One region of the Arthrobacter sp. PM3 genome, then DNA from elsewhere that is predicted to be linked to it. Evidence: predicted binding sites of a transcription regulator. Region 1 holds the regulator's gene; each other region holds the start of a gene.
The links. The regulator HrcA, encoded in region 1, represses chaperone genes, less so after heat shock. The targets are predictions, from matches to a motif close to TTNGCACTCGNNNNNNNCGAGTGCNAA.
Positions count from the first base shown of each region.

Region 2: groES (co-chaperone GroES) is a predicted target of HrcA. The motif match lies at 3,161-3,187, and genes of this name have one in related genera.
Region 3: groL (chaperonin GroEL) is a predicted target of HrcA. The motif match lies at 8,339-8,365, and genes of this name have one in related genera.

Region 1 covers NZ_CP022314.1:1,000,561-1,011,079, forward strand. Annotated here, with positions in the region: gene ybeY (rRNA maturation RNase YbeY) at 1-242, opposite strand, end outside; gene CFN17_RS04675 (PhoH family protein) at 239-1,327, opposite strand; gene CFN17_RS04680 (phosphotransferase) at 1,747-2,319, shown strand; gene CFN17_RS04685 (hypothetical protein) at 2,365-2,622, opposite strand; gene CFN17_RS04690 (GerMN domain-containing protein) at 2,931-3,851, shown strand; gene CFN17_RS04695 (16S rRNA (uracil(1498)-N(3))-methyltransferase) at 3,896-4,702, opposite strand; gene dnaJ (molecular chaperone DnaJ) at 4,705-5,838, opposite strand; gene hrcA (heat-inducible transcriptional repressor HrcA) at 5,914-6,927, opposite strand; gene CFN17_RS04710 (DUF3097 domain-containing protein) at 7,176-8,027, shown strand; gene CFN17_RS04715 (DUF4870 domain-containing protein) at 8,182-8,601, shown strand; gene hemW (radical SAM family heme chaperone HemW) at 8,612-9,850, opposite strand; gene lepA (translation elongation factor 4) at 9,893-10,519, opposite strand, start outside.
Region 2 covers NZ_CP022314.1:33,199-43,717, forward strand. Annotated here, with positions in the region: gene CFN17_RS00145 (acyltransferase family protein) at 1-798, opposite strand, end outside; gene groL (chaperonin GroEL) at 1,014-2,624, opposite strand; gene groES (co-chaperone GroES) at 2,705-3,001, opposite strand; gene CFN17_RS00160 (hypothetical protein) at 3,571-4,020, opposite strand; gene CFN17_RS00165 (class I SAM-dependent methyltransferase) at 4,087-5,310, shown strand; gene CFN17_RS00170 (shikimate 5-dehydrogenase) at 5,382-6,215, opposite strand; gene CFN17_RS00175 (glutamate--cysteine ligase) at 6,511-7,662, shown strand; gene tsaD (tRNA (adenosine(37)-N6)-threonylcarbamoyltransferase complex transferase subunit TsaD) at 7,733-8,818, opposite strand; gene rimI (ribosomal protein S18-alanine N-acetyltransferase) at 8,815-9,282, opposite strand; gene tsaB (tRNA (adenosine(37)-N6)-threonylcarbamoyltransferase complex dimerization subunit type 1 TsaB) at 9,336-10,007, opposite strand; gene tsaE (tRNA (adenosine(37)-N6)-threonylcarbamoyltransferase complex ATPase subunit type 1 TsaE) at 10,007-10,519, opposite strand, start outside.
Region 3 covers NZ_CP022314.1:2,324,904-2,335,422, forward strand. Annotated here, with positions in the region: gene CFN17_RS10720 (L-serine ammonia-lyase) at 1-359, shown strand, start outside; gene CFN17_RS10725 (TspO/MBR family protein) at 380-949, opposite strand; gene CFN17_RS10730 (peptidoglycan bridge formation glycyltransferase FemA/FemB family protein) at 1,064-2,137, shown strand; gene CFN17_RS10735 (threonine/serine exporter ThrE family protein) at 2,172-3,668, shown strand; gene CFN17_RS10740 (siderophore-interacting protein) at 3,700-4,539, opposite strand; gene CFN17_RS10745 (uracil-DNA glycosylase) at 4,591-5,370, opposite strand; gene CFN17_RS10750 (DUF3263 domain-containing protein) at 5,488-5,808, shown strand; gene CFN17_RS10755 (LytR C-terminal domain-containing protein) at 5,905-6,540, shown strand; gene CFN17_RS10760 (cold-shock protein) at 6,700-6,903, shown strand; gene CFN17_RS10765 (ABC transporter substrate-binding protein) at 6,981-8,252, shown strand; gene groL (chaperonin GroEL) at 8,548-10,185, shown strand.

The DNA.
Region 1 (10,519 bases):
GGCGTGGGCTTGTCCGGTGTGCCCGGGGTCAGTTCGTCCATCGGCACAGACAGGACGTCGGTGGAGCCGGGCTCGTCCATGAGCTCGATGTGGAGCTTCTCCATGGCGGGTTCGTCCACGAGCAGGATGGACAGTTCCGCCTGCGGGTGGATGTAGAGCCGTTCGAAGATGAAGCGTGAGAGTGCCACGAGCTCGGACTCGTCCACGGCCACGCCGGATTCGTTGTTGACCTCGATGCTCATGCGTGTTCTCCCCGCGTTTCCCGGGCAACGGAGTTCTTGACCCGGTTTCTCTGTACTTCGTCCCAGATGCTGTACGCGTTGACGATGTCTCCCACCAGGCGGTGCCGGACGACGTCGGAAGCGTCCAGCACCGAGAAGTTGACGTCCTCGATTCCCTGCAGGATCTCCTCGACGATCCTCAGCCCCGAGCGGGTGCCGAAGGGAAGGTCCACCTGGGTGACGTCACCGGTGACCACCATCTTGGAGCCGAAGCCGAGCCGGGTCAGGAACATCTTCATCTGTTCCGGCGTGGTGTTCTGGGCCTCGTCGAGGATGATGAAGGCGTCGTTGAGCGTGCGGCCGCGCATGTAGGCCAGCGGCGCCACCTCGATGGTGCCGGCGGCCATGAGGCGCGGGATGGATTCGGGGTCCATCATGTCGTGCAGCGCGTCGTACAGCGGCCGCAGGTAGGGGTCGATCTTGTCGCTCAGGGTTCCCGGCAGGAACCCGAGCCGCTCGCCCGCCTCAACGGCGGGGCGGGTCAGGATGATGCGGCTGACTTCCTTCTGCTGCAGGGCCTGGACGGCTTTGGCCATGGCCAGGTACGTCTTGCCGGTACCGGCCGGCCCGATCCCGAAGATCACCGTGTTGGCGTCGATCGCGTCCACATAGTTCTTCTGGTTCAGGGTCTTGGGCCGGATGGTCTTCCCGCGGGTGGACAGGATGTTGGTCGTCAGCACCTCCACCGGGTTCTGCAGGGACTGGCTCCGCAGCATGGAGACGAGCTGTTGCAGGACGGCCGGGGTAATGACGGTACCCCGGGCCACCAGCCCGCGGACCTCGTTGAGCAGGCGCATGATGCGCGGCACGTCGGCGGCAGGGCCGCTGATCGCGAGTTCGTTGCCCCGGACATGGAAGTCAACGGACGGGAACTGGTTTTCGATGAACCGGAGGGCTTCGTCGTGGCTGCCCAGCGACTGGACCATCTGCTCTGAGTCGTCAAACAAGACCACCTCCGTCCGCAGCCCTGGTAGGGAGTGGGGAAATTCCCCTGCGGTGCGCTCTCCGGCGCTGAACCGGGCCTTGCCGTTCGCTGCTTCAGTCATGGTGTTGGCCCGCGGGCCTCTGGTCCCCTCCAGTATGAATATGGTCAGTCCCCCGGGTACCCCCGCCGGCGGCGGTTCGCACCGTCCGCGGCCCGGGTCACCGGATCCCTCCATCTTACGCCAGCGAAGGACACCCGACGCCGGTCGGGATCCGGCGGCGCCCGCCGCAGTGACAGCCGTCGTCCTCGTGGCGGCACGGGCCTTGCCCGGCGCGCTTGCCCCTGTAGCCTGCTCGGATGGTTGGGGACGAGCCGGAACTCACAGGCGGTAATGCCTCCGGGAAAGTTGTGCGCGTTGGCCGCACCGTCCGTAAGCCCTGGTTGGAGAACACTGCCGCCGTCCAAAGTTATCTCGGCGCGCTCCGGTCGTCCGGATTGGACGTACCCCGCCCCCTGGGGCGGGACGAGGATGGGCGAAGCGTGGTCGAGTACGTCGAGGGCACACTCGCGATGGATCAGTCGCCGCTCGGGAACGACGACCTGCGCCGCGTCGGCCGGATGATCCGGGAAATCCATGATGCGAGCGAAGCAACTGTCATTGCCAATCCCGGCGGCTGGAAAATGCTGCTGCCTGCGGAGAATCCAGACTTGATGTGTCACAACGATCTCGCCCCGTGGAATCTCATCATGGGAGAGCGCTGGGTCTTCATCGATTGGGACGGCGCGGGCCCCAGCACGCGGCTGTGGGATCTTGCCTACGCCGCACAGTCCTTCGGTCAACTGGTCCACGGACAACCGGTGGCGGAGGCTGCCATAAGGCTGGGGGCCTTTGCCGACGGGTATGCAGCCGATGACTCGCTCCGGAAGGCGCTGCCGGCCGCGATGGCGAAAAGAGCAACAGCGATGTTCAATCTCCTGAAGTCCTCGAACGAAACCGGTTTCCAGCCGTGGGCGGCGATGTACCTCAACGGACACGGTGATCACTGGCGTACCGCCGCTGAATATGTTGCGCACAATCAGGAGGCCTGGGCACATGCGCTCGTGCAGCGGTGAGTCGACGCGGCCGACGTCGGGCGCAGCCGGATCCGTCCGCGACACTTACAACACACCCTGCCCCAACTGCTGCCACGCATCATCAACGAGCTTGCCCGCGTGACCCGGCCCGGCGGCAATGTCCTCCTGGGCTTTCATGCCGGCGGTGGGCACCGGACGGCCACGCGCGCTTACGGCCACGAAGTCACTCTCACCTCGTATCTGCACGACCCGGCCGACACGGCCGATCTTCTCACCCGCCACGGCATGACGATTACGGCGCAACTCACCAGGGAGCCGCGCCCGGTGGAAACTCAGGCGCAAGCGTTCATCCTCGCAAGGCGTTCCCGCTGACCGATACGGCGCGGTTCCCGAAATTATGTATCAACTTCGCATCGGCCTCATATCGTTCCCGTTGCAGTTCCGCCGACCGGCCCCAAACCAGGCTTGCGGGCCGGGCCGGTGTGCCATGCTGGAATTCGGCTCTCCCGCGGGCCGCCGGTCCGGTCTCCCGGCAGGCGCAGGCGGGCGGCCAGCGGGCCATGGCGGCCACACACCGATCATCGCTGCGGAGAGCAGCGTGCACATGAAGGGGCGGCAGCATCAGGCAGCGTGGAGCTCAGCAGTCAGCAGTGAGGCGACTCCGCCGCGCCTGGCTGGGACTTGTGCTGCCCGCGTCCCTGCTGCTCTCCGGCTGCGTGGCGACGCCGCAGGACGGCGTCACGACCTCCAGCAGCCCGTCCGAGCTCATCCCGGCCTCAGCGTCGGGCGCCCCCACCCCCAGCGCCCCGCTCGAGACCGCGCAGACCTCCAACAAGGCTCCCGTGTACTGGATCGGCCGCAGCAACGACAACGCGTTCCTCTACCGCGAGTTCCGGGATGTGCCGGACCAGGACAACCCGGTCACCCGCGCCCTGCGGGTGATGATGTCCCAAAAACCCCTCGACCCGGATTTTTTCACGCCGTGGCAGAACCCGAAGAAGCTTTCGACGTCGATCTCCGGCAAGAACGTCATCACGGTTGATGTCTCCGCGGACGCCTTCAACAGCAACGTGGACGCGGGCATGGCCGAGCGGGCCATCCAGCAACTCGTCTACACGGCGACGGCGGCCGCAGCCAGCGCCGGCCTGATCGATTCCGGACAGCAAGTCCAGGTGGTGGTGCTGGTCGACGGGCACACGGACTATGTCGCCTTCAACCACGTCCGGCTGGGGGCGCCGACGTCCCGCAGCGCCGGAATGGTCGCCCCCGTCTGGATCATCGATCCGCAGGAAGGCACCACCGTGACGGACGGGGCGGTCAAGATCAGCGGCCGGAGCACAGTCCAGGGCGGGAAGCTGCGCTGGGAGATCCTCAAGGTCGACGGCGACAACGCCAAGACCGCCTACCTCAACGGCAACGCGACGGCCTCGGCCGACTCCACGCAGTCCGGACTCTACTCGTTCTCCGCGAACCTGGGGCCGGGCCGATACGAAGTCCGGGTCTCCCAGGTGGACCCTGCGGACAGCGGCAAGGAAGTCTTCGCCGATACGCGCGGGTTCACGGTCAAGTAGTCAGGACCGTACAGGCAGTCACGGCCAAACAGGCAGGTTGCCGGCTACCAGCGTCCCAGGATGTCGCTGGCCACGACGACGGCGGCGGGACCGGCCGTCGACGACCGCAGCACATGGTGTCCCAGAAGGGCTGTGACCGCCCCCGCGTCGCAGAGCCTGGTGACCTCACGGGGGCTGATGCCGCCTTCCGGGCCCACGATCAGGAGCACCTCGCGGGAACCGGCGTCGCCGGCCGCGATGCCGCCGTCGTCAGCACGCCCCGGCCCGGACTCACTGTCCAGCCAGTCTTCCAGCACACGGCGCAGCGGTCGGACGGCGTCTTCGTGCAGGATGACCGCGAGGTCCGCGGCCGCCACGGCCGCCTGGAGCCCGGCGCCGTCGACGGCGGAACGGACCTCCGGAATCCAGGCGCGGCGGGCCTGCTTCGCCGCCGCCGTCACCACTGACTGCCACTTGGCGTGCGCTTTCGCGGCCCGCTCGGCCTTCCACCGCACAATGGACCGCTCGGCCTGCCAGGGAATGACGGCGTCGATGCCCAGTTCGGTGGCTGTCTCGGCCGCGAGTTCGTCACGGTCTCCCTTGGCCAGGGCCTGGACGAGGACCAACCGAACGGCGGGCCGCGGCTCCTCGGCCAGGTCCAGGCATTCGACGCTCAGCTCGGCGGGCTCGACGGCGGTCACCGTCCCGGTCAGCCGCTTGCCGGCGCCGTCAGCGATGTCCACGGCTTCCCCGACGGCAAGCCGCTTGACGGTGACGGCGTGCCGGGCTTCCGCCCCCTCGAGGACAAAAACCGAGCCGGGGACCTGCTGGTCCAGTGTGCCGGGGGCGGTGAAGAAGACCGGGTTGCTCACCGCTACAGGCTACCGAGCCGGTCGCGGAGTTTGGCGAAAAGTCCGTGGCTGGCGGCGAGCTTTCCCGGGTGGTTGTGTTCGCCGCGTGCCTTGGCGAGCTGCCGGAGAAGGTCTTCCTGGTGGGCGTCGAGCTTGTCCGGGGTTTCCACCTGCAGGTGGACTTTCAGGTCGCCGCGGCCGTGGCCGCGGAGGTGGGTGACGCCGAGGCCGCGCAGGGTGATGACCTCGCCCGGCTGGGTGCCCGGCTTGACATCGATTTCCTGGGGCCCGTCAAAGCTGTCCAGCTTCAGTTCCGCGCCGAGTGCCGCAGACGTCATGGGAATGTTCAGGCTCGCGTGCAGGTCATCACCGTCGCGGACAAAGGTGGGGTCGTTGTTGACCCGGATCTCCACGTACAGGTCGCCGGCCGGGCCGCCGGCGGGTCCGGCCTCGCCCTGGCCGGACAGCTGGATGCGGGTGCCTGTGGCGACACCGGCGGGGACCTTGACAGTCAGGGAACGGCGGCTGCGGATCCGGCCCTGGCCGCTGCACTCGTTGCAGGGATCCTTGATGACGGTGCCGAAGCCCTCGCAGGAACCGCAGGGCGCGGAGGTCATGACCTGGCCCAGGATGGACCGCATGGCGCGCTGGACCTGGCCGCTGCCGCCACAGATGTCGCAGCGGACCGGGTGGGTGCCCTCGCGGCAGCACGAGCCCTCGCACGTGGGGCAGATGACGGCCGTGTCGACCTCGAGCTTCTTATTGACCCCGAACACGGCGTCGCGGAGGTCGATCCGCACGCTGATCAGTGCGTCCTGGCCGCGGCGCATCCGGGACGCCGGGCCGCCCTGGCCCCCGCCGCCGCCGCCAAAGAAGGTCTCGAAGATGTCCTGGAACGCGAAGCCCTGGCCGGAGTAGGAACCGCCGCCGAAGCCGTTGTCGGTGCCGTTTTCGTTGCCCGTGGTGTCATAGACCCGGCGCTTCTGCGGGTCGGAGAGGACCTCATAGGCGTGCGTGACGGCCTTGAACCGGTCCGCGGCGTCCTCCCCCGGGTTGACGTCCGGGTGCAGGGTCCGGGCAAGTTTCCGGTAGGCCTTCTTGATTTCTTCCCCCGTTGCTTCGCGGGAGACTCCAAGAACGTCGTAGTGGCTGCTCAAAGTGTGTATCTCTTCCTTGTTGTACTGCCTGTGGGCATTGCCTGCGGGCAAGAAGTCGCGACGGTCCCGGGCCTGTCAGGGCCCCAGGATCCTGGAAAGGTAGCGGGCCACCGCTCGGACGGCTGCCATGGTGGTGGGATAGTCCATCCGGGTTGGCCCCAGGACGCCGACCTTGGCCGTGGCGTCCGGCCCGTAGGCGGTGGCCACCACCGAGGCTTCGGCGAGCCCGTCGTAGGGATTTTCGCGGCCGATGCTGACCGTGACACCGCGGGGGTCTTCAGCCATCTCGCTGAGCAGGCGGAGCATGACCACCTGTTCCTCGAGGGCCTCCAGCACGGGGCCGATGCTGAGCGGGAAGTCCACATTGGATCTGGCCAGGTTGGCCGTGCCGGCCATGACCATCCGCTCCTCACGGCTGCTGGTCGCCAGTGCCTCCAGGCCATGGGCCAGGGCGTGGGCAGCTCCGCGGCGCGCCGGAGCGGCGCCGGCGACGACGGCGGGCAGCAGTTGCGGCATCAGGCTCAGCGGGGTTCCGGAGAGGCCGGCCAGGAACGCGGTGCGCAGCTCGGCCAGCGCGTCATCGGCGATCTCCTGTCCGACGTCGACCACGCGCTGCTCCACTTTGCCGGTGTCCGCAATCAGCACCGTCAGCACTTTCCGGGGTGCCAGCAGCACGAACTCTATGTGCCGGACCCTGGCGCGGCTCAGCAGCGGATACTGCACGACGGCGACCTGGTTGGTCAGCTGGGCCAGCAGCCGCACGGTCCGGTCCAGGACGTCATCGAGGTCCTGGGATCCTTCCAGCAGCGCCTGAATGGCCCGGCGCTCGGCCGGGGACAACGGTTTGACGGCCGAGATCCGGTCGACAAACAGCCGGTAGCCCTTGTCCGTGGGGATCCGACCGGCGCTGGTGTGCGGTGCCGTGATGAGTCCCTCATCTTCCAGCGCCGCCATGTCATTGCGGATCGTGGCGCTGGACACGCCCAGGTGGTGGCGCTCCACCAGCGCCTTGGACCCGACAGGCTCGCGGGAATGGACATAGTCCTCCACGATGGCGCGCAGCACTTCGAGTTTGCGCGGTTCGCTCATGCTCCACCTCCAATCGACGCTCCCGCAGCCGGCGCCTGCCCCCGATCGTCCTCATCGCGTCCACCCGTGGGAAAGGGCGGTCCGGAACCGGACAGGGGTTAGCACTCGGCATGCCTAAGTGCTAACCAGTCTAATATGACTCGGCGCGTTGTTAGCATTGGATTCGCTCCGGGCGTTGCCCGCGGGTCCGGCCCCGGAGTGATTCCACTGACCGCCGTACGTTCCGAGTGCAAAGTTAGCGTGTAGAGATGTCGTACCAGAACTGGGGTCCCCAGGACCTGTCAGCCCCCGCCAAAACGCAGTTGCCGGAAGTCCCGGTGGAACGCGGCATGGTGCTCGAGGAGGTCCAGTCCGGGTGGGTTGGTGCCGTGACCCGGGTGGAAAAGTCCGGCGGCATGCATGTGGTGGCGCTCGAGGACAGGCGGGGCAAGTCCAGGTCCTTCCGCCTCGGTTTCGGCTTCCTGCTGGAGGGACAGCCGATCCGGCTAATGCCGCCGGCCCCGAAGCAGGCGGCCCCGGGCGCCGGTGCCGGCCGCACCGCCTCGGGCTCGGTTCGGGTGGCGGGACAGCGCGCGCAGGTGGCCAAAGCCAGCCGGATCTGGGTGGAAGGCAAGCACGACGCTGAACTTGTGGAAAAGGTCTGGGGCGATGACCTCCGGGTGGAGGGCATCGTCGTCGAGCCCCTGCACGGCATTGACGACCTTGCGGCGGCCGTGGCGGAGTTCCGGCCGGGCCCGGGCCGCCGGCTCGGTGTGCTCGTCGACCATCTGGTGCCCGACTCCAAGGAATCCCGGATCGCCGAGGCGGTCATGGCCTCGCCGGGTGCCGCCGGCAACGTGCTGATCGTGGGACACCCGTATGTGGACGTGTGGCAGGCCATCCGGCCCGCCGTGCTGGGGATCGAACGCTGGCCCGTGGTCCCCCGCGGCGTCGACTGGAAGACCGGGATCCTGACGGCCTTCGGGTGGCCCCATGAAACGAAGGAGGACATCGGTCTCGGCTGGCAGAAGCTCCTCGGGGCAGTGCGCAGCTACGCCGATCTGGAACCCTCCCTGCTGGGCCGGGTCGAAGAGGTCATCGACTTCCTCACCGTGCCGTAGCCCGACGTGGCGGCCGCCCGGCGGTCCCCATTTCGGCGGCCGAGCAAGTATTCTTGGAACGGCGGCCGCGCTCCCGGCGCGGTCCCGGCAATTCACGGCATGACCACCGCAGAACCAAGCAGCATCGCATCACCGCAATCCGAAGGGCTACATCGTGGCAGATAACGCACGCGAACACACGGGCAACCAGGCCGGCCATGGCCAGGCCCCGTACCATGGCGTTCCGGCAAATGCGCTCCCATTGACGGCCAGTGAGGACCGGCGGTGGGCCACCCTGGCGCACTTCGGCGGCATCCTGGGCTGTGTGCCCTCGCTGCTGATCTACCTGATCTTCAAGGACCGCGGCCCGTTCACCGCGCAGGAATCCAAGGAAGCCCTCAATTTCACGCTGCCCCCCACGATCGCGGCGGTGCTCGCCAATCTGCTGGTCTTCATTCCGGTGGTCGGCAATCTCTTTGCCGTGCTGGCCACGGTGATCTGGATTGCCGTGACCTGCTTCTCGGTCGCGGCAGGCATCCACGTCAACCGCGGCCAGCCGCACCGTTACGAGTTCAACCTGCGCTGGATCAAGTAGCCCGTCCGGCTTAGTCCGGCAGGATCCGGCGGACGACGGCGTCGGCCAGCAGCCGGCCCTTGAGCGTGAGGACCAGCCTTCCCTTGAACGCGGCCGCGGGCTCCACCAGTCCGTCGGCGATCAGCCCGGCGACGGCGTGCCGGCCGGTATCGCCCAGGCCCCCGAGGCTGGGGATGTCGAGGCCGGTGCTGAGGCGGGCCTCGAGCATCACACGCTCCACGGAGCGGGTCGCGGCGTCCAGGGTTTCCCGGCCCGCGGCGGGCGAGGCCCCGGCGCCGAGGCGGTTGGCGTACGCGGTGGGGTGCTTGACGTTCCACCAGCGGACTCCGCCGACATGTGAGTGCGCGCCGGGTCCGATCCCCCACCAGTCGTCGCCGCGCCAGTAGGCGAGGTTGTGCCGGCACGCCTGTTGCGGGGTCCGCGACCAGTTGCTGACCTCGTACCACGCAAGCCCGGCCGCTGAGATCAGCTGGTCGGCGAGTTCGTACTTGGCGGCGTGGTCGTCGTCGTCGATTTCCGGGACTTCGCCGCGACGGATCTGCGCGGCCAGCTTGGTGCCATCCTCGACGATCAGCGCGTAGGCGCTGATGTGGTCAGGCTCGTAGGACAGCGCGGTTTCCAGTGAGTAGCGCCAGTCCTCCATCGATTCCCCGGGCGTGCCGTAGATCAGGTCGAGGCTGACGGCCAGCCCGGCATCACGCGCCCAGCGGACTACTTCCGGCACCCGGGAGGGCGTGTGCGTGCGATCCAGGACCTTCAGGACGTGGGGCACGGCGGACTGCATGCCGAAGGAGACCCGGGTGAACCCCGCGTCGGCCAGCAGTTGCAGGGACTCGGGCGTGACGGAGTCCGGGTTGGCCTCGGTGGTGACCTCGGCGCCGGGCTCCAGGCCCCAGGCTTCGATCGCGGCGCTGAGGATGCCGGCGAGGTCCTCCGCGGGGAGCAGGGTGGGAGTGCCGCCGCCGAAGAAAACGGTGCTGAGCGGGCGGGCCGGCAGCCCGGACTCTTTCAGGACGCGCCCGGCGAAGGCCACTTCCGCGATCGCGGTGCCCGCGTAGGCGTCCTGCGATGCGCCGCCGCCCAGTTCGGTGGCGGTGTAGGTGTTGAAATCGCAGTACCCGCAGCGGACCGCGCAGAACGGGATGTGCACGTACAGCCCGAAGGCACGGTGCTCGGCCCCGGCAGCCGCCTGGGCGGGCAGGAGCCCGTCCGGCGGCGCCGGGTCACCGAGGGGAAGGACGCTAGGCACGGGCCCCGCCCACTGTCGCGGCTGCTGTCATGACCGGCACCGCTACTTCTTGGCCTTGTCCTTGGCCTTGGACTCCTCCGTGGTGAGGGCGGCAATGAACGCTTCCTGCGGCACCTCGACGCGGCCCACCATCTTCATGCGCTTCTTGCCTTCCTTCTGCTTCTCCAGCAGCTTGCGCTTTCGGGTGATGTCACCGCCGTAGCACTTGGCGAGCACGTCCTTGCGGATGGCGCGGATGTTTTCCCGGGCGATGATCCGGGAGCCGATGGCGGCCTGGATGGGAACCTCGAACTGCTGCCGCGGGATGAGTTCACGCAGTTTGCCGGTCATCATGACGCCGTAGGCGTAGGCCTTGTCGCGGTGTGTGATGGCGGAGAAGGCGTCCACCTGCTCACCCTGGAGCATGATGTCGACCTTGACGAGGTCGGCGACCTGGTCGCCGTCGGCCTTCCAGTCCAGCGAGCCGTAGCCGCGGGTCTTGGACTTGAGGATGTCGAAGAAATCGAAGACGATCTCGGCCAGCGGAAGCCGGTAGCGGATCTCCACCCGGTCCTCGGAGAGGTAGTCCATGCCGCCCATGACGCCGCGGCGGCTCTGGCAGAGCTCCATGATGGCACCGACAAACTCGTTCGGCGCCAGGATGGTGGCGGACACCATCGGCTCACGGAC
Region 2 (10,519 bases), 970 kb from region 1:
GAGCAGGAGGCCGCAGCTGAGCATGGCCACAATGCCCAGCCAGCCCAGTCCCATGCGGACCTTCCGGGGAAGCCGCAGGGCCGGCAGGAACAACGCCACGAGGGTGCCCAGGGCGAACTCCCACAGGCGTGCCCCGGTGTCGAAGTAGGCCTCGGTCTGGGACGACCGGGTGTAGAGGATCGAGAAAATCAGGGAGCCGACGAAGATCGCGGCGAAGATGTAGCAGAGCAGCACGCGGTAGCGGAGCTTGAAGCGCCTGGCCACGAGGGCCGCGCCGGCGAAGATCAGCGGCCACAGGATAAACACCTGTCCCTGGATCGAGAGGGACCAGAAGTGCTGGAAGGGACTGGCCTGGCTGTGGTCCGAGGCGTAGTAATTGGTGGCCTGGGACTGCAGGAACCAATTCTCGACGTAGAAGAGGGAGGCCCAGCCCTGGGAGATCACTTCGAGCCAGCGGGTCCGCGGAAGGAAGAGGATGCTGGCGGCGAGGACGGCCACGAGCACGGTGACGGCGGCCGGGACCAGGCGCCGGAAGAGGTGCAGCCAGTGTTTGATCAGTGCCATGGGCCGGCGCTGTTCATAGCGTCCGACGAACTGCAGCGTCATGAGGAACGCCGAGATCAGCAAGAACACGTCCACGCCGCCGGAGACCCGGCCCAGCCAAATGTGGTAGCTCATGACCATGAGCACGGCCAGGGACCGGAGCCCTTGGATTTCGGGCCGGAAAGTGGGCTTGCGGTTTGTCGGCGGAGCGCCGCCGGATTGGGCAGGCGGGACCAGGGTTCTTTGCTGTGTCATAGAAAACCCCTCATACCGGTAACCAAAACGTCCATGTTACCCAACCGTAATCTTGATGGCCAATCGTCGCGGCGGGCATCGCTCTCTATTCAGGCACGCCAAGATGGGAGTTTCCAGTTAATTCGCTGCGGCGTCCGTGCGCCGCCGGGCCGGGTCCGGCCGCAAAAAAGGGACGGCCCGGCAGGTTGCCGGGCCGTCCCTCTTGCGGGCGCAGCTTAGTGCTGGTGGCCTGCGTGCTCGTCTTCGTCAGCCGGCTTCTCCACCACGAGGGTTTCCGTGGTGAGGACCAGCGCGGCGATGGAGGCAGCGTTGCGGAGGGCCGCACGCGTCACCTTGACGGGGTCGATCACGCCGGCGGCGATCAGGTCCTCGTAGTCGCCGGACTTGGCGTTGAAGCCCTGGTTGACGGCGGATTCGGCCACCTTGGCAACCACCACGTAGCCGTCAAAGCCGGCGTTCTGGGCGATCCAGCGCAGCGGCTGGGTCAGGGCGCGGCGGACGATGCCGACGGCGGCAGCCGCGTCACCTTCGAGGGCCTGAACGGCGGAGTCCTCGTCGAGGGCCTTCAGCGCGTGAATGAGGGCGGAGCCGCCACCGGCGACGATGCCTTCTTCAAGGGCCGCACGGGTCGAGGACACGGCGTCCTCGATGCGGTGCTTCTTTTCCTTCAGCTCGACCTCGGTGGCGGCGCCGACCTTGATCACGCCGATGCCGCCGGCCAGCTTGGCCAGGCGTTCCTGCAGCTTTTCCTTGTCCCAGTCGGAATCCGTACGGGTCAGCTCGGCGCGCAGCTGGGCAACGCGGGCGGCAACGTCCTCGGCCGAACCGGCGCCGTCGACGATCGTCGTATTGTCCTTGGTGACCGTGATGCGGCGGGCGGTGCCGAGCACCTCAAGGCCAACGGTGTCCAGGCTCAGGCCCAGCTCCGGGGAAACGACCTGGGCGCCGGTGAGGGTCGCGATGTCCTGCAGCATGGCCTTGCGGCGGTCGCCGAAGCCCGGCGCCTTGACGGCCACGACGTTCAGGGTGCCGCGGATGCGGTTGACGATCAGCGTGGAGAGGGCCTCGCCCTCGACGTCCTCGGCGATGATGAAGAGCGGCTTGGAGCTCTGCAGCGCCTTTTCCAGCAGCGGCAGGAATTCCTGCACTGAGGAGATCTTGCCCTGGTTGATCAGGATCAGGGCGTCCTCGAGGACGGCTTCCTGGCGCTCCGCGTCGGTGACGAAGTACGGGGACAGGTAGCCCTTGTCGAACTGCATGCCCTCGGTGAGGACCAGTTCGGTCTGCGTGGTGGAGGATTCCTCGATGGTGATCACACCATCCTTGCCGACCTTGCCGAACGCCTCGGCCAGGAGCTCGCCGACCTCGTCGCTCTGGGCGGAGATGGAGGCAACGTTGGCAACCTGCGTGCCCTCGACCGGGCGCGCGTTCTCCAGCAGGCGGGCAGCGACGGCTTCGACGGAAACCTCGATGCCGCGCTTGATCTCACCCGGTGCGGCGCCTGCCGCAACGTTGCGCAGGCCTTCCTTGACCAGGGCCTGGGCCAGGACGGTGGCGGTGGTGGTGCCGTCACCGGCAACATCGTTGGTCTTGGTGGCGACTTCCTTGGCAAGCTGCGCGCCAAGGTTTTCGTAGGGGTCATCCAGCTCGACTTCGCGGGCGATGGTCACGCCGTCGTTGGTGATCGTGGGGGCGCCCCACTTTTTGTCCAGTACGACGTTGCGGCCGCGCGGGCCCAGCGTGACCTTGACGGTGTTGGCGAGCTTGTCGATGCCGGCTTCAAGCGACCGGCGGGCAGCGTCGTTAAACGCAAGCTGCTTTGCCATGGTTGTGTCCTTTCAAGACAGAACCCCGCGCAACTGATCCGTTCGTGGCGAAGGATCGGCTGCGCGGGGGTCCAAGAGAGTTACTTTACGACGATCGCCAGAACGTCGCGGGCGGAGAGCACGAGGTACTCGGTGCCGCCGGTCTTGACTTCGGTTCCGCCGTACTTGGAGTAGATGACGACGTCGCCGACGGCAACGTCAACGGGAACGCGGTTGCCGTTGTCGTCGAAGCGGCCGGGGCCTACGGCGACAACTTCGCCTTCCTGCGGCTTCTCCTGTGCGGAGTCCGGGATAACCAGGCCGGAAGCCGTGGTCTGCTCGGCTTCGAGCGGGCGGACAACAATACGATCCTCAAGAGGCTTAATAGAGACCGACACTCGGACCTCTCCTTTTCGTCAGCAAATTCGTGGACTATGAAGCGGTGATGCCAAGGCGTACAGACCGTCGTCGCGGTGCCGGCAGCGCGCCTGGCGGAACGTGCTTCATGTGTTAGCACCCTCCTAGGGAGAGTGCTAATGACGACTCTATGTAACGGGTTAGCACTCGGTCAAGGCGAGTGCCAGAAATTCGTTTCAGGTGAACATCCCCGCACAGGACATGCTCAGCCTGAGGCTCCACCACTGGACATAGCACCCCCCTGTCCACCCGTGGCCGCAAAGAATGAGCATGCCCCGTGGACACCCCAGCCCAACGCCCCGGGCCCGCAGTCACCCGGCCCCCATCAGCCCTCGTCGCCCCGGGACATGCTCAGCCCTGGCCTCCACCATTGGACATAGCACCGCTATGCCCAGCCGTGGCCGCGCAGAATGAGCATGTCCCCCGGGGCGAAGGGGTTCCGCGGGGCATGCCCGCCCCTTGCCGCGCAGAATGAGCATGTCCCACCGGAGGTGCGAAGCATGTCCGGCGCTGGCGCCAAAGAGTGGGCATGTCCGGTGGGGGCATGCGGCTACTGGCCGGCGAGGTCCTCGAAATCGACGTCCTCGCCGTCCTCGGCATCCTCATCGGGGCCGGCGTCGTTGCGGTGCCGGTACACCAGCAGTCCCCCGGCCGCGGCCAGCACGAGGCCGACCAGCAGGAAAATGATCCCGCCGAGCCGGGCCGTGGCATAGGTGTCCCGGATGGCGCGGGCCTCATCCGTGGCGTCCTGGACGCTCTTGCCGCCGACGGAATAGACCGTGGCGTTGAAGGAATCGAGGAAGAAGATGATCACGAGCAGCGCAGCGCACACGACGGCGATCACGGCTCCGGCGATCAGCGCCGGCCGGGCGTAGCGGGCCGGGCCGTGGAGGTGGCGGCGTCCCGGACCGGCGCTGTCCCCGCCGGTGCCGTCCGGTCCGGCCGGGTTTTGCCCGGCCGTGTCCTCTGGGGTGCTGTTGCCTGTACCGCTGTCTTCCATGCCGTCAAGCCTAGCCCGGCTGGTCCGTTCACAGCGGGTCCCCGGCGCTGAACTACGCTGGATGGCATGACTGACGCACCGCAGGAACACATCGCCCCGATCCTGACCCCGGAGGGCTGGGAACTGCTGGCGTCGCTGGGCCCGTACCGCGAGGACGAGGCCTTCCGCCTCACAGCGTCGCTGCGCAAGGCCGGCCACTCCCCCGAACTGGTCTCGGCCGTCCTCACCCAGTCCCGGCTGCGGACGAAGGCCGAGGCCAAGTTCGGCGAGTTCGCCCGGCAAATGGTCTTCACCAAAGCCGGCCTGGAACAGGCCACCCGGCTGACCGTCGCGGCCCGGCACGCGCAACGCTTCGCGGAGGCGGGAGCCGGCCATGTCGCGGACCTCGGCTGCGGGCTGGGCGCCGATGCGATGGCGCTGGCGTCCCTGGACCTGAAGGTCACCGCGGTGGAGATGGACGAGGCCACGGCGGCCTGCGCCACGATGAACCTGATCCCGTTCCGCAACGCCACCGTGGTGCACGCCGATGCCACCGCGGTTTCGCTGGACGGGGTCGACGGCGTCTGGCTGGACCCGGCCCGGCGCACCACCTCTGCCTCGGGCACCAAACGCATCTGGGATCCGGAGGACTTTTCCCCGCCGCTGTCGTTCGTGGAGTCGCTGGCCGGCACCGGGCGCGCAGTCGGCGTGAAAATGGGGCCCGGCATGCCGCACGATTCCGTGCCGGCGGGCTGCGAGGCGCAGTGGGTTTCCGTGGACGGGGACGTCACCGAGGTGGCCTTGTGGTTCAACGGAGTGCGGCGCCCCGGAGTGCGGCGGGCAGCCCTGGTGCTCGGTCCCCGCGGTGCCGCCGAACTCACCAGCGGCGAGGATTTCGACGCCGGCCCGGCGGCGCCCGTGGGCCCGGTGGAGGGCTACCTGTACGAGCCCGACGGGGCGGTGATCCGCGCCGGTCTGGTGGCCGACGTCGCGCTCCAGCTGGACGGACACCTAGTGGACGAGCACATCGCCTACATCTGCGCACCCGAGCTGCGCGACACGCCGTTCGCCAGGGCCTACAAGGTCCTGGACGTGATGCCGTTCCACGTCAAGGCGCTCAAAGCCTGGGTACGGGACCAGGGCATCGGCGTCCTGGAGATCAAGAAGCGCGGCACGGCCGTCACCCCGGAAGAGCTGCGCAAGCAGCTGCTGCCGGGCGGCAGCGCGAAGGGCAAGAACAAAAAGTCGGCTACCCTGGTCCTCACCAGGATCGGCGAGGACCGGGTGGCCATCTCGGTGGAGCCGGTCTAATACGCACGCGGTCCGGCAAAGGCGCCGGCCGCGGCTCCGACAGGGCCACGGCTGCGGCGTCGGCCGGCCGGCTACTGGGCGCGCATGAACTCCTCGGCGGCCCGGACCTGCTCATCGGTCGGCCGGATCCCGGTGTAGAGCACGAACTGTTCCAGCGCCTGGATCGTGGCAACCTCGGCACCGGTGATGACGGTCTTCCCGGCCGCGCGGCCGGCCTTGACCAGCGGCGTCTCAGCCGGAAGGGCGACGACGTCGAACACCACCTTGGCGGCGTCGATGGCTTCCTGCGGGAAGGACAGCGATTCGGCGTCCGGGCCGCCGGCCATGCCGACGGGCGTGACGTTGATGATCATGTCGGCCGTCGCGCTCCCGGATTTCGCTGAGCCCAGTTCGGCCCGCCAGGCGAACCCGTAGAGATCGGCCAGGCCGCGTCCGGTGGCCTCGTTTCGGGCCACGACCGTCACGTCCTTGAACCCGGCATCCCGCAGCGCGGCCACGGTGGCCTTCGCCATGCCGCCGGAACCCAGGACCAGGACCGTGTAGTCGGTCGGCACGGCGTTGCGCTGCAAAAGCTGCTCGATAGCCGTGTAGTCGGTGTTGTAGGCGGTGAGCTTCCCGCCGTCGTTGACGATGGTGTTGACCGAATCGATGGCCTTCGCGGAGGGGTCCATGACGTCCACGAGGGCGATCACGTCCTCCTTGTAGGGCATGGACACCGCGCAGCCGCGGATCCCGAGGCCGCGGACCCCGGCGATCGCCTGGCCGAGGTCGGTCGGGGCGAAGGCCTTGTAGATCCAGTTCAGGCCCAGCTGTTCGTACAGGTGGTTGTGGAAGCGCGTCCCGTTGTTGCTCGGCCGGGCCGAGAGCGAGATGCACAGGGTCATGTCTTTGTTCAGAATGGGCACAGGTCCATTAAACGCCAGGACCGCCCGCGCACCCCGCAGCCCCGCCCGGGACGCCGCCGGCCGGGACCGCCTGTGAATACACTCACGCACCAGGCGTAACTTTGACACCGTTCCGGGGCCGGCCCTGCACTAGACTTGGACCACCCGCGGCCCTGCCAGCCACCCGGCCGGCGCCTTCATGGGAGTTGTCACCCGACACCGCCGGTGGCGCCCCCGGGGGCACGTCCGAAGGGTGTTGCCGGCACATTTCCCCGCAGGACGACGGCCAGGGACAGCAGAACAGTGAAGGGACCACATGAAGATCGAGTTCGCTTCGTCCAGGCAGTCGACTCTTGGCGTGGAATGGGAGCTGGCGCTCGTCGACGCCGAGACCGGTGAACTGGCCTCCGTGGCGAACCAGGTGCTCCGCGGAGTGGCCGCCCGGCATCCCGAACTCAACGAGGACGACGAACACCCGCACATCAAGCAGGAACTGCTGCTGAACACCGTGGAACTCGTCACCGGCGTCTGCACCACGGTGGCGGAAGCGAAGGCGGACCTGAACAGTTCGCTCGCGGCTGTCCGCGACGTCACCGATCCGATGGGCGTGGAGGTCTTCTGCGCCGGGAGCCACCCGTTCAGCCCGCCCCAGCTGCAGCCCGTCACGGACAAGGAACGCTACGCCAAGCTCATTGACCGGACCCAGTGGTGGGGCCGGCAGATGGTCATTTACGGCGTCCACGTCCACGTCGGGCTGGACAGCCGGGACAAGGTCCTGCCGGTGCTGGACGGCCTGGTCAACTACTTCCCGCACTTCCAGGCGCTCTCGGCGTCCAGCCCGTTCTGGGGCGGCGAAGACACCGGCTATGCCTCCCAGCGCGCCCTCATGTTCCAGCAGCTGCCCACCGCGGGCCTGCCGTTCCAGTTCGCTTCCTGGGCGGACTACGAGTCCTACGTCCAGGACATGTTCACCACCGGCGTGATCGACACCCTCTCCGAGATCCGCTGGGATATCCGGCCCGTCCCCGCCCTGGGCACCATCGAGATGCGCATCTGCGACGGCCTGGCCACGCTGGAGGAAGTGGGGGCCATCGCCGCCCTGACCCAGTGCCTCGTCGACGAGTTCTCCACCACGCTGGACCACGGCGGCACGATTCCCACCATGCCGCCGTGGCATGTGCAGGAAAACAAGTGGCGCGCGGCCCGCTACGGCCTGGACGCGATCATCATCCTCGACGCCGAGGGCAACGAACAGCTCGTCACCGACCACCTGCGCGCGACGCTCAAGCGGCTGGAGCCAGTCGCGGCGAAGCTGGGGTGCAGCGCCGAACTGGCCGACGTCGAGAAGATCATCCGGCGCGGCGCGGGCTACCAGCGCCAGCGCCGGGTTGCCGCCGAACACGGCGGGGACCTGCGCGCCGTCGTCCTGGACCTGGTCAAGCAGATGCGGCAGGGCCCGGAAGCCTAGCCCCGCTGCCCGGCGGACGTCCGCCTGGGCTTCCGCCCGCCGGGCAGGAATCCGCGCGGGCTCAGTACAACTAGGTGGAGACGGTCGTGACCGGCATTGAGGAGTCCGGGGCAAACCCGATCCCGCTCGGCTCCACCCCGGCCATCACCAGCTGCGCGCCGAGGGCGGCCACCATGGCGCCGTTGTCCGTGCACAGCGACAGCGGCGGTACCGTCAGGCGGATCCCCGCGGCGGCGCAGCGCTGTTCGGTGAGCTGGCGCAGCCGGGAGTTGGCTGCGACGCCGCCGCCCAGCAGCACCTCGGTGATGCCCTGCTCGCGGCAGGCGAGCACCGCCTTGGACGTAATCACATCCACCACGGCCTCCTGGAAGGCCGCGGCGATGTCTGCGACCGGGACCGTCTCGCCGCGGGCCTCGAACTGCTCCACGCAGCGGGCGACGGCGGTCTTGAGTCCGCTGAAGGACCAGTCGTAGCGGTGCGGGCCCGGTTCCTCGGCCGTGCCCATGTATTTCGGCTGGGTCAGGCCGCGCGGGAACCGGATGGCTTTCGCGTTGCCGGTGCGGGCGAGCCTGTCGATGGCCGGCCCGCCGGGGTAGCCCAGGCCCAGAAGCCGGGCCACTTTGTCGTACGCCTCGCCGGCGGCGTCATCGATCGTGGAACCCAGCAGTTCGACGTCGTCCGTGATGCTCCGGATCCGCAGGATCTCGGTGTGGCCGCCGGAGACCAGCAGCGCGCCCATGTTCTCCGGCAGCGCGTCCGGCGGCGTTGCGGCGCCCTGTTCGAGGAGCCCGACGCCGACGTGCGCGACCAGGTGGTTGATGGCGTACAGCGGCTTTCCGGTGGCGACGGCGAGGGCCTTGGCCGCGCACACCCCCACCATGAGCGCCCCGGCCAGCCCCGGGCCGGAGGTCACGGCGATCGCGTCCAAGTCCGCGAGGGACACGTCCGCCTCCGCGAGCGCCTCGTGGAGGGTGGGGACGAACGCATCGAGGTGGGCGCGGGAGGCGATCTCGGGAATCACCCCGCCGAAGCGGACATGCTCCTCCATGGAGGAGGACACGGTGTTGGTCAGCAGCGTCGTCCCGCGGACAATGCCGACGCCGGTTTCGTCGCAGGAGGATTCGATGCCGAGCACGAGCGGCTGGGTGCGGTTCATGGGCGGCCTGCTTCCTTGGGCTGGGGGCTGAGGGGCTCGCCGGGGAGCTGGAGCCGCATGATCAGGGCGTCGACGCCGTCCCGGTAGTACCGGGGCCGGACGTGGATCTGTTCGAAGCCGAAGCGCCGGTAAAGCTGCTGGGCCCGAGGGTTGTCCGCCCGGACCTCCAGGAGCACGTCCTGCGCGCCGCGGCGGCGGCTTTCGGCAATCAGCTCGCTGAGCAGGGCCGAGCCGATGCCCTTGCCTTCCTGTTCGGGCACCACGGCGATGGTCTGGACGTCGGAGATGGGTTCGATGCACATCAGCCCGGCGTAGCCCACGACGACGCCGCGGAGCTCCGCGACCAGGTAGCGGCGGGTTTCGGCCTGGGCGAGCTCGTCCCGGAACATCTGCTGCGGCCACGCGTCCACGGGGAACAGCCGGCGTTCGAGGTCGTGGACGGCGGGGATGTCCGCGGCATCCATGTCGCGCAGGGTGATGCCGCCGGGCAGCGTGATCGGTGCGGGGTGCTGTGCGCTCACAGGGCACGCTTCCGGGGGCCGGGCACCTGGGCGTCGGACTCGCGGAGGTACAGGGGGGTGGAGTCCAGGAGCTGCTCCCCCGCAGCGAGTCGGGCGAGCGCGGACTGGCCCAGCGAGAGAGCCTCCGGCTGCCGGGTGTTGAATTCCGCAACGGCCTTGACCACGTCGGAGTAGATGCCGGCGCCCGCACCGTACACCGGCAGGTCCGGCAGGTCCGCGGCGAATCCGACGTGCGGGCCGTCGGCCAGGTGGGGCAGCTGGGCATCGGCGAGGGTGTACCGGGCCCAGTACACCTCCTTCCGGCGGGCGTCGGTGGCCACGATGAACTCCGCGGCCGCCTCGGTGGATTCGGCGACCTCGAGGGCGATCGCGTCCAGGCTCATGACGCCGTAGAGGGGTTTGTCCCAGACAAAGGCGAGCGTGCGCGCCGTGACGATCCCGGAACGCAGTCCCGTGAACGGGCCCGGACCGACGCCGGTGACGATGGCGTCGACGTCGTGGCCGCTGACCCCGGCCTCGGCCAGGAGCGCGTCGATGCCCGGCGCCAAAACCTCCGCGTGCGTGCGCGTGTCCTCGGTGGCGAAGCTGGCCAGCACGGATTCCGGCGCGTCGTCGGAGACCAGCGCGGCGCTGGCGACGGCCGAGGTGTCGATGGCGAGGATCAGCATCAGGCGTTCCGTTCCGGGGGCTGGGGCGTGGTCTCGGGCAGTGCGGTCTCGGGCTCACCGGTGCCGGACGAGTCGATGCCGGGCAGCGCCGGCGGTTCGGCCCAGCGCGGGCCGAAGCCGCGGATCACGACGGTCCGGGGCTCGTCGTCGTCGTCCGTGTCGAAATCGAGAACCGGCGCGGCGGCGTCAACGACGGTGGCGGCGGGGCCGGCGTCGGGCGTGTCCCCGGCACCGCCGCGGGTGCGGTGCAGCTCCACTTCCAGCCGGCTGTCGCTCAGGTGTTCCACCCGGGCCCGGCCCCATTCGACCACGGTCACGGCGGTGTCCATGGTGTTTTCCAGATCGATGTCATCGATCTCGGCGGCCGACTCCAGGCGGTACGCGTCCACGTGCACCAGGTCCGGGCCGCCCGGCCGCGGACCCGCGGGCAGGTTGGGGTGGATGCGCACGAGGACGAAGGTCGGGGAGATGATGCCGGCGCGCACGCCCAGGCCTTCGCCCAGGCCCTGGGT
Region 3 (10,519 bases), 1.3 Mb from region 1:
AAGTCGGCTGCCAGGGCGAGGTCGGCTCCGCCTCCTCGATGGCCGCCGCGGGCCTGGCCGAAGTCATGGGCGGCACCCCCGCCCAGGTCGAGAACGCCGCGGAAATCGCGATGGAACACAACCTCGGCCTGACCTGCGACCCGATCGGCGGACTCGTCCAGATCCCCTGCATCGAACGCAACGCGATCGCCGCCGCGAAAGCCATCAACGCCGCCAAAATGGCCCTCTGGGGCGACGGTTCCCACCGCGTCTCCCTCGACGAAGTCATCGTCACCATGCGCGAAACCGGCAAGGACATGTCCTCCAAATACAAGGAAACCGCCATGGGCGGCCTCGCCGTCAACGTCGTCGAATGCTAACCCGCGTGCCTGTAATGCCCTCAGTTGTGTAGCGCAGCCCAAAGGTTCAGGGAGGACGCGAACACGATCCAGGACAGGTAGGGCAGCATCAGCAGTCCTGCCGTCCGGCTGATGGGGCCGAACAGCAGTACGGTCACGGCCACGGCAACGGCCAGCGCCACAATGATCACGAAGGCGATCCACAGCGCCGGCGTCCCGATCGCCGGGTACAGGCCGAAGAACACCGGGGTCCACAGCAGGTTCAGGACGATTTGGATCGCATAGGCGGTGAGGGCGGACCGTTTGTCCGGCGTCAGGGAGCCTGCCGGGCGGCTGCGCCACACGAGCCACGCCGCGACGGCCATCGCGGTATAGAGGAGCGTCCAGACCGGGCCGAAGACCCAGTTGGGCGGGGACCACGGCGCTTTGTCCGCGGTGGCGTACCAGCCGTTGACGTTGTTCGCGGTCGCCAGCCCGCCGAGGGCCGCCACGAGCGCCGACGCGCCGAGGAACAGAAAAAGTGCGACTACCTGGGCGCCGGTGCCGGCACCCCGGGAGCGGCCGTCTGCCGCTTCGGAAGGGCCTTCCGCCGGTTGTTGCTGAGCCTGCATGAGACCAGCGTAACCGCCCCGCCCGGACCGGCGGCAGGGCGCGGGCCGATAGACTTGGGGCTGCATGTCTGCATGCCGCCGAAGCTCGTACCGCAATGATTGGATACCGCACCCTTGCGTGAATTCACTGCCCGCTTTGCCTCTGCCGAAGAGATTGCCAACTGGGATGCCCACGTCACCGCGAACCCCAACGGCGGCAATCTCCTGCAATCGGAGGCCTTCGCTGAGGTCAAGCAGCACTATGGCTGGAAGCCCCTGCACCTGGTCTACGAGACGGCCGACTACACGAGCTACAACCTGGTCCTGGAGAAGTCCTTTCCGCTCCTGGGCAAGCTGTGGTACCTGATCAAGGGCCCCGATGTGGAGTCCGTCGAGGACATCCCGGCAATCACGGCGGCGAACGCCGACTTCGTGAAGAGGGCCCGGCTGGGCGTCTTCGCCATCAAGATCGAGCCGGACATCATCCTGTCCGACGACGCCGTCAAGGTCCTCGAAGGCGCCGGACTGGTCAAGACCCACAACCTGCAACCCAACGACTCCACGGCCCTCCTGGACATTTCGCCGGAGGAGAACCAGCTGCTGCGCAACCTGCACTCCCGCGGCCGCAATGCCGTGCGCCGCGCCATCCGCGAGGGCGTCGAAGTACACAACGTCGAACCCACGGAGGAGAACTTCCGGGCGATGTACGCCCTGATGACCACCACGGTGGAGGCCAAGTCCCAGGTCCGGGTCCGCGAGTACGAGTACTACCGCCAGTTCTGGAACAACTTCCTGGCCCGCGGCCAGGGCCGGCTGCTCTTCGTCTACGAGAACGGCGTGCCCTCGGTAGGCGCGTTCGTGATCAACTACGGCCGCAAGGGAACGTACAAGGATGGCGGCTCGCTGCAGAAACGGAGCCAGTACGGCGACTCGCACCTCGTGCAGTGGACTGCGATCAACCAGCTCAAGGACCTGGGCTGCACCGAGTACGACTTTTGCGGCACGCCGCCCAGCGACAAGCTCAAGGACACGTCCAACCCGTTCCACGGCCTGGGCCTCTTCAAGACCAGCTTCAGCAAGACGGTGACGGACTTCGTGGGCTGCTACGACCAGGTGCTGAACCCGTTGAAGTACAAGGCCTGGATGGCCGCGGGGGAGCGGCTGGCACGCCAGGTCTACACCCGGCGCACGGGCCAGCAGTTTTACTAAGCGCGCGGCAGCAACGGACAGTGAGGAGGCCGGAATGACCAAAGACACCGACGGCCGCCGCAGGCCGCCCACGGGCGGCCTGCCCCGGACCGAACCGATGTCGCCCATGCAGGCGCGGCAGAATGTCGCCGCCAAGCGCATGCTCCGCCGGCTGGTGCAGGGCGAGAACCCGCCCACCGCACCGATGAGCATCGTGGACCGGCTCGCGGGCAGCCCCTACGCAAACCCGATGATCCAGGTTGGCGGAGTGGACACCTCGGCCCGCAAGACCATCGACTTCGCCTTGAAGCTGGCCGAATCCATGTTCCGGTACGGGGCCGGCGCCCTCGAGGTCGAGACCAGCATTATCGCCATCACCGCCGCGCTGGGCCTCAAGCACATCGAGGTGGACATCACCAACCAGTCGGTGGCCATCAACTATGCCCCGAAGGACCAGACGCCCATTTCCCTGCTTCGCGTCGTGCGCTCCTGGACCAACAACTACGCCGGCCTGGCGCAAGTGCACCAGCTGGTGACGGACATCGTCGCCGGCGGCGTCGGGCGCGAGGAAGCCGTCCGCAGGCTTGAGGAAATCACCCGCAGCGCCAAGCCGTTCCCGCGCTGGATGGTGACGGTGGCGTTCGGTGTGTTCTCCGCGGTCTTCGTCGGGGTCCTGGGCGGGGGCCCGGGCGCCTCGGCTGTTGCGTTCGTCTCCAACCTGCTCGTCAGCCTGCTGGCCCGCCAGCTGGGCCGCTGGCGCACCCCGGACTTCTTCATCACGGCCTCGTGTTCGTTCCTGGTGACCATCGTCGCCCTGCTGCTGTGGAGGTTCGGCAGTCCCGCGGGGATCCAGATTGCCCCGGCGATCGTGGTGGTGGGAGGCATCCTGCTGCTGCTCCCAACCGGCCGGCTGGTCTCGTCGGTGCAGGACGCGATCAACGGCTTCCCCGTGACGGCGGCGGGCCGGTTCCTGTCCACGATGCTCACCTTCGGCGCGCTGGTCGCCGGCATTGCCATCGGCTTCGTGGTCGGGGACATGACCGGCATGGAACCGATCGATGTCACAGAAACATTCCCGCCGGCGTATCCCTTGTGGCTGCTGGTGCCCATGGTCGCCGTCGCCGTCGTGGCCATCGGCGTGACCGAGCAGACCGCATGGAAACTGCTGCTCCCGACGGCGGCAGTCGGCGTCGTGGGCCACCTGGTCCTGATCGGCGGGGACGCCGTTGGGATCGGCCCGCGCTTCGCGCCGGCCCTCGCGGCGGTGGTGATCGGCCTGCTGGCGCGTGTCGTCGCACTCCGGATGGGCGCACCGCAGCTCGTGGTGGCTGTCCCCGCGGCCCTGATCCTGCTGCCCGGACTCACTATATTCCGATCCATGTATGTATTGACGATCGAGGAATCCGAGATCCTCATCGGGGCCGGCGGAATGCTTAACGCCGGCGCGATCGTGCTCGGTGTCGCCGCCGGAATCGTCCTCGGCGACACCCTGGCGCGGCCCCTGACCCGGGGCCTGGCGAGCAACGAGCGGCGCCGGGCGCGCCGCCGGTAACTCCGGGATCTTGCGCTTCTAGATCTTGCCCTTAGATCTGCCCTACGGGCAGCTTCTTCTCGGCCTGGAAGTCATCCTCCACCCGGCCCTTGGCCCAGTAACCGGAGAGGGACACCTGCGCCCGTTCCAGGCCCCGCTCGGCGAAGAAGACCTCCCGGAGGCCCTTCATGTAGCCCCGCTCGCCGTGGGCGAAGACATGGACACGGCCCTCGGGCCACTCGGCGTCGCGCACGGCGGTGACCAGGACGTCGCTCTCGCCCGCGGGCACGCCGCCGCGCAGCAGCCAGCGCAGCTCGACGCCGGCCGGGGCAGCGACGGGCTGGCGGTCTGCGTCGCTGTCGACTTCGAGGAAGGCGAGGCCACGGGCGTCCTGCGGCAGGGCTTCGATGGCGGCGCTGATGGCCGGCAGGGCTGCCTCGTCACCGGCAAACAGGTACCAGTCCGCCGCCGGGTCCGGGTTGTAGGCGCCGCCCGGGCCGGTGAAGGTCAGGCGGTCGCCCGGCTGCGCCGCAGCGGCCCAAGGGCCGGCCAGGCCCTCGTCGCCGTGGATGACGAAGTCGATGGCGAGTTCCCGGGCGGCCTCGTCCACCCAGCGGACCGTGTACGTCCGGGTGTGCGGCCACTGGCTGCGCGGCATCGATTCCCGGACGGCCCACAGGTCCAGCGGTTCCGGGTACTCCACGCCGGACTGCGGGAACACGATCTTGACGTATCGGTCCACGTAGCCGTTGTTGACGTAGCCGGCGAAGCCGGGGCCGCCGGCAATGATCCGGACCATGTGCGGGGAGAGCTGCTCCCGGCGCAGGACCGTCAGGTCAGTCTGGGGACGCGAGTTCTTGTTGGCGGTGGTGGCTGCGGGGACGGAGGTCATGCAGCTAAGCCTAACGAAGAACCCCGCCCGGGCCCTCCCGCCGGACAGCTGTTACGGCAGCGGTGGCAGCTCCCAGTCAATCGTCCCGTTGCCTTGGTCCTGCAGCAGCGCGTTCGCCCGGCTGAAGGGATGGGAGCCGAAGAAGCCGCGGGCGGCGGAGAGCGGGCTGGGGTGGGCGCTGGCGATCACGGCCGCGGACCCCAGCAGCGGCCGCACGGACTCGGCGTCCTTCCCCCACAGGATCGCCACGAGGGGCGCGCGGCCGGACCCGCCGTCGGCCGGCCGTTCCGCGACGGCCCGGATGGCCGCGGCCGTGACGTCCTCCCAACCCTTGCCGCGGTGTGATCCCGCCGCGCCGGCGCGGACGCTGAGCACCCGGTTCAGCAGCAGCACGCCCTGCTCCGCCCAGCGGCCCAGGTCCCCGTGGACGCGCGGCGGGAAGCCCAGGTCCGCCTCAAGTTCCTTGTAGATGTTGCCGAGGCTGCGGGGAATCGGCCGGGTGGCGCCATCCACGGCAAAGGACAGCCCCACGGCGTGCCCGGGCGTTGGGTAGGGGTCCTGCCCCACAATCAGCACCCGGACGCCGGCCAAGGGCTGCCGGAATGCCCTCAGGACATTCGACGGGGACGGCAGCACCTCGTGCCCGGCGGCGTCGCCGGCAACGTAGTCCAGGGCCTGGCGCAGCTGCGCCTCCACCGGCGCCAGCGCCCCGGCCCAGTCGGGCGCGACGAGTTCGGCCAGCGGTTGCCGGGCGAGGTCCGTGAAACTGAGGTTGTCAGCGGCTGCAGGTTCCAGCTCGAACAGGGCGTCGGAATCAAACACAGCTCCCATTCTTCCCCACGTCCGGCGGCAGTCGCAGTCCGCCCCGGCTCCGCGCCGAATGACAACCCTGTTGTTCGGCCGTAGCATGGGTAAGGGTTTTTGCCGGAACCAGCCAGGGAGGATGCAGTGGCCGAAGCAGCGCAGGAGCACGTGCCCACGAGGGATTCCGCCGCCCCGGACGGGGTGTCCGGGGATTCCGGGCTAAGCCAGCGTGACCGGCAGGTGCTGGCCCTGGAGCGGCAGTGGTGGAAGTACGCCGGGGCCAAGGAACAGGCCATCCGTGAGCTGTTCGATTTGTCGGCCACGCACTACTACCAGATCCTCAACGCCCTCATCGACACCGAGGAGGCGCTGGCTCACGATCCCATGCTGGTCAAGAGATTGCGTAGACTACGTACATCACGCCAACGTGCCCGCACGGCCCGTCGCCTGGGAACAGACTCGTAGAGCCGCGTCACACCGCACCCGGCTGCGCAAGTTTTTGCCGCGTCCGTTTCCGGACCCGGGCGCCCCGTATGAAATCAGCAAGGACGTCGTTTTACCATGACCAAATACGCTCGGGATGAATTTGATCGGGTCCCGGAGACCTCCACCCGGCAGGGTGTCCACCGGGCCGTCGCCGAATCGCGCCGCCGGAGCCTGGTGCCCATCCTCGCAGCCGGCTGCGTGGCGCTGGCGATCGGACTCGTGGCCTTCCTGATCCTGCCGAAGCTCGGATTCTCCGCCGGCCAGGCCTCGGCCGTATCGGGCGGTGCCAGCGCATCCGCCACCCCGTCCGCTTCCAGCCCGGCGAGCCCCACCGCCGCCGGCACCGCCCCGGCCAGCCCCGAGGCCGCCGGAACCGCCAGCCCCGAAACAACCACGGAGCCTGCGGCAACTGCCTCGGCAGCTCCCGACGCGGGCGTGGACAAGTCGCAGCCCGTCACGATCTACAACGGCACCACCACCGCCGGGCTCGCCGGCCGGGTCGGCGGTACGGTGAGCTCCGCGGGCTGGGTCCTGGGCGAGACGGGCAACTGGGGCGGTGTCCCGCAGCAGTCCTCGGTGATCTTCTACAGCAGCGCGGACCAGAAGGGCAACGCGGAGGCGCTCGGAACGCTCCTGGGCATCGACACCCTGGTGGAGTCCGCCGAGTTCAACCTGCCCCTCGTCGTCGTCATCGGCCCCGGCTTCCAGTAGCCCGATCCGGTTACGCCTCAATAACTATTCACCGGCGGGCCTGCCCGTCGCCGGCATTCCTGCGGGACCCTGTGGATACAGTGACTGCGGATTTCTCTTCGCAGTCCGCGGCGCACACCGACGTGGGCCGAACGCAAGCTAGCTGAAAGTGTGGACACCATGGCACTGGGAACCGTCAAATGGTTCAACGCCGAAAAAGGCTACGGCTTCATCACAGTGGACGGGTCCGAGAACGACGTCTTCGTGCACTGGTCCGCGATCATCGGGGAAGGCTACCGCGCGCTGGATGAGGGCCAGCGGGTGGAGCTGGAAATCGGCGAAGGCGAAAAAGGCCCGCAGGCCGAAAGCGTCCGGCCCGCCTAGTGGCACGTCCCGCCGTCACGAACACCCTCCGGGACGCGGCCCGGAGCCGCCGCGGAACTGTACCACCGACCCGCGCCCTGGCGGCCGCCGCCGCAGCCGCCCTGGCGCTGACGGGCTGCCTGGGTCCTGCCGGCAGCGCCCGGGTCTCCAGCGCCGACGCCAGCGGCGACGGAACCCTGCGCATCGGCCTGCTCCTGGACAACACGGGCCCGCAGAATTTTCTCAACGCCCCGCAGCTGGCCGCGGCCAAGCTTGCTGTCAAGGACATCAACGACGCCGGCGGCCACAAGGGAAAGCCCGTGGAACTGCTGCCGGAAACCGTCAGCGCGGACACCGCCGCCCAGGCCAAGGCACTCGTGGGGGCCAAGGCCGACGTCGTGATCGGTCCGACCGATTCCAGCCGCGCGCCGGCCGCCATCGACGTGCTCGCCAACGCCAAAGTGGCGGTCATCTCGCCAGCCAACTCCGCAGCCGCGCTCAGCAACTACAAGAGCGGCGGCTACTATTTCCGCACGGCCGCGGCCGACGTCGCGCAGGCCCCCGTCCTGGCCAAGCTGGCCAAAGACGGCGGCGCCAAAACCCTCGCGGTGCTGCATGAGGAAGGCGATTACGGCAAAGGTGTCGGCGCCGCCGTCGCCGCGGCCGCCACGCAGTCGGGACTGGAAACCGTGGCGCAGGCCGAATTCAAGCCGGGCCAGGCGCAGCAGGCCGTCGCGGACGTCAAGGCCGCCAATCCCGACGCCGTGGTCCTGGTCGCGCGCGAAGGCGCCCAGGGTGCCATCGCCGAACTGAACAACGCCGGCCTCGCCGGCAAGAAGCTGGTGCTCAGCGACGGAGCCGTCAGCCAGTATGGCTCCGGACTGGGCGCGCGGGCGCTCGAGGGCGCCCGCGGGGTCCTCCCCGGAGTGTTCCCGTCCGCGGAGTTCCAGGCCGACCTCGTTGCCGTCGACCCCGGCCTGAAGGACATGATCTTCGCCGCCGAGACCTACGACGCCGTCACCCTCGCGGGCATCGCGGCCGCCGCGGCTGAAGACGATGCCGGCACTTCCATCGCCGCCTCGCTCGTGGGCGTCTCCGGGGGAATCTCCGCCGCAGGTGGTCAATCAGCCGGCCAGTCAGCCGGCCAGTCAGCCGGCCCGTCCGCCGCCGAGGTGTGCACGAGCTACAAGGCCTGCACCGACGCCCTCCGGGCCGGCCGCCGGCCCGACTACGACGGCCAGTCCGGGCGGATCAACTTCGATGCCCACGGTGACATCACGCAGGCGAACTACGTGGTCTACACCTACGGCGCGGACAACCAGGCCAAAATGACCGGGACGGAAACCGCCGGAAGCAGCGGCGGCGGCTGATCGCTCGTAGCGAATTGCGCCCGGGCGGCGGGCGTTCCGGCCCGGGCACTGCTTGCACTCTCCCCGGGGGAGTGCTAATTATTGACTTAGCACTCCAGCGCACTGACTGCTAACACGGCGCCCGGCCCAGCCGGTCGCGCTGTGGGGCGGCCGGTCCAGGAGTTAGAGGAACACCTTGCTGGGGTGAGATCCCGGACCCAGCGGCATACAGAGGCCGCCGGGTAGGGATCGTCCGTCGCGGGCACCACAGCGAAGGTTCATTCTTAACGACTGTCCCGAAAGGACTACTGCCGTTATGGCCAAGATCATTGCATTTGATGAAGAGGCACGCCGCGGTCTTGAGCGGGGCCTGAACACCCTCGCCGACGCCGTCAAGGTCACCCTCGGCCCGCGGGGACGCAATGTCGTCCTCGAGAAGAAGTGGGGCGCCCCCACGATCACCAACGATGGTGTTTCCATCGCCAAGGAGATCGAGCTGGACGATCCTTACGAGAAGATCGGCGCCGAGCTGGTCAAGGAAGTTGCCAAGAAGACCGATGACGTCGCAGGCGACGGCACCACCACGGCAACCGTGCTGGCCCAGGCCCTGGTCAAGGAAGGCCTGCGCAACGTCGCGGCCGGCGCTGACCCGCTGTCCCTCAAGCGCGGCATCGAGAAGGCTGTCGAGGCTGTCACCGTAGAGCTGCTGGCCTCCGCCAAGGAAATCGAGACCAAGGAAGAGATCGCCGCCACCGCGTCCATCTCCGCCGGCGACAACGAGATCGGCGCCCTGATCGCCGAAGCCCTCGACAAGGTCGGCAAGGAAGGCGTCATCACGGTCGAGGAGTCGAACACGTTCGGCCTCGAGCTCGAGCTCACCGAAGGTATGCGCTTCGACAAGGGCTACATCTCCGCTTACTTCGTCACCGACGCCGAGCGCCAGGAAACGGTCCTCGAGGATCCGTACATCCTGATCGTCAACTCCAAGATCTCCAACGTCAAGGAACTGGTTGCTGTCCTGGAAAAGGTCATGCAGTCCAACAAGCCGCTGCTGATCATTGCCGAAGACATCGAGGGTGAGGCCCTGGCCACCCTGATCGTCAACAAGATCCGCGGCACCTTCAAGTCCGTCGCCGTCAAGGCCCCGGGCTTCGGGGACCGCCGCAAGGCGCAGCTGGCCGACATCGCCATCCTCACCGGCGGCCAGGTCATCTCCGAGGAAGTCGGCCTCAAGCTTGAGACCGCCGGACTCGAACTCCTCGGCAAGGCCCGCAAGGTTGTTGTCACCAAGGACGAGACCACCATCGTCGAAGGTGCAGGCGACGCCGACCAGATCGCCGGCCGCGTGTCCCAGATCCGCGCCGAGATCGAGAACTCCGATTCCGACTACGACCGCGAGAAGCTGCAGGAGCGCCTGGCCAAGCTGGCCGGCGGCGTTGCAGTCATCAAGGCCGGTGCCGCAACCGAGGTCGAGCTCAAGGAACGCAAGCACCGCATTGAGGACGCTGTCCGCAACGCCAAGGCTGCTGTTGAAGAGGGCATCGTCGCCGGCGGTGGCGTTGCCCTGATCCAGGCCGGTGCCAAGGCCTTCGCGAACCTGCAGCTCTCCGGCGACGAGGCAACGGGCGCGAACATCGTCCGCGTTGCCATCGACGCTCCGCTGAAGCAGATCGCCTTCAACGCCGGCCTCGAGCCCGGCGTCGTGGTGGACAAGGTCCGCGGCCTGTCCGCCGGCCACGGCCTCAACGCCGCCACCGGCGAGTACGTTGACCTGCTGGCCGCCGGCATCAACGACCCCGTCAAGGTGACCCGCTCTGCCCTGCAGAACGCGGCTTCCATTGCCGGCCTGTTCCTCACCACCGAGGCCGTTGTGGCTGACAAGCCCGAGAAGGCCGGTGCCCCGATGGGCGGCGGCGACGACATGGGCGGCATGGGCGGCATGGGCGGTTTCTAACCACCAGGCCTCCGGCCACCTGAACTGACTGTTCAGCGACGGCGGTCCCACCTCGCGGTGGGGCCGCCGTCGTCGTTTAATCACGACCAACCAAGCGACCCTCCCTCACTTCCGGCCGTCCCGCCCCCGACCCTCCCTCACGTCTTGCAGTTCCATAGCCGACCCTCTCTCAGCTTCCGCGCCGCTCACGCCAACGCTCCTCCAACCCGAAAGTAGGAGGCGAAGGAGGGTTGGGCTGGTAGGTGCGGGAAGTGAGGGAGGGTTGGGCTGGTGGGTGCGGGAGGTGAGGGAGGGTTGGGCTGGTGCGTGCAGGAGGTGAGGGAGGGTTGGGTGG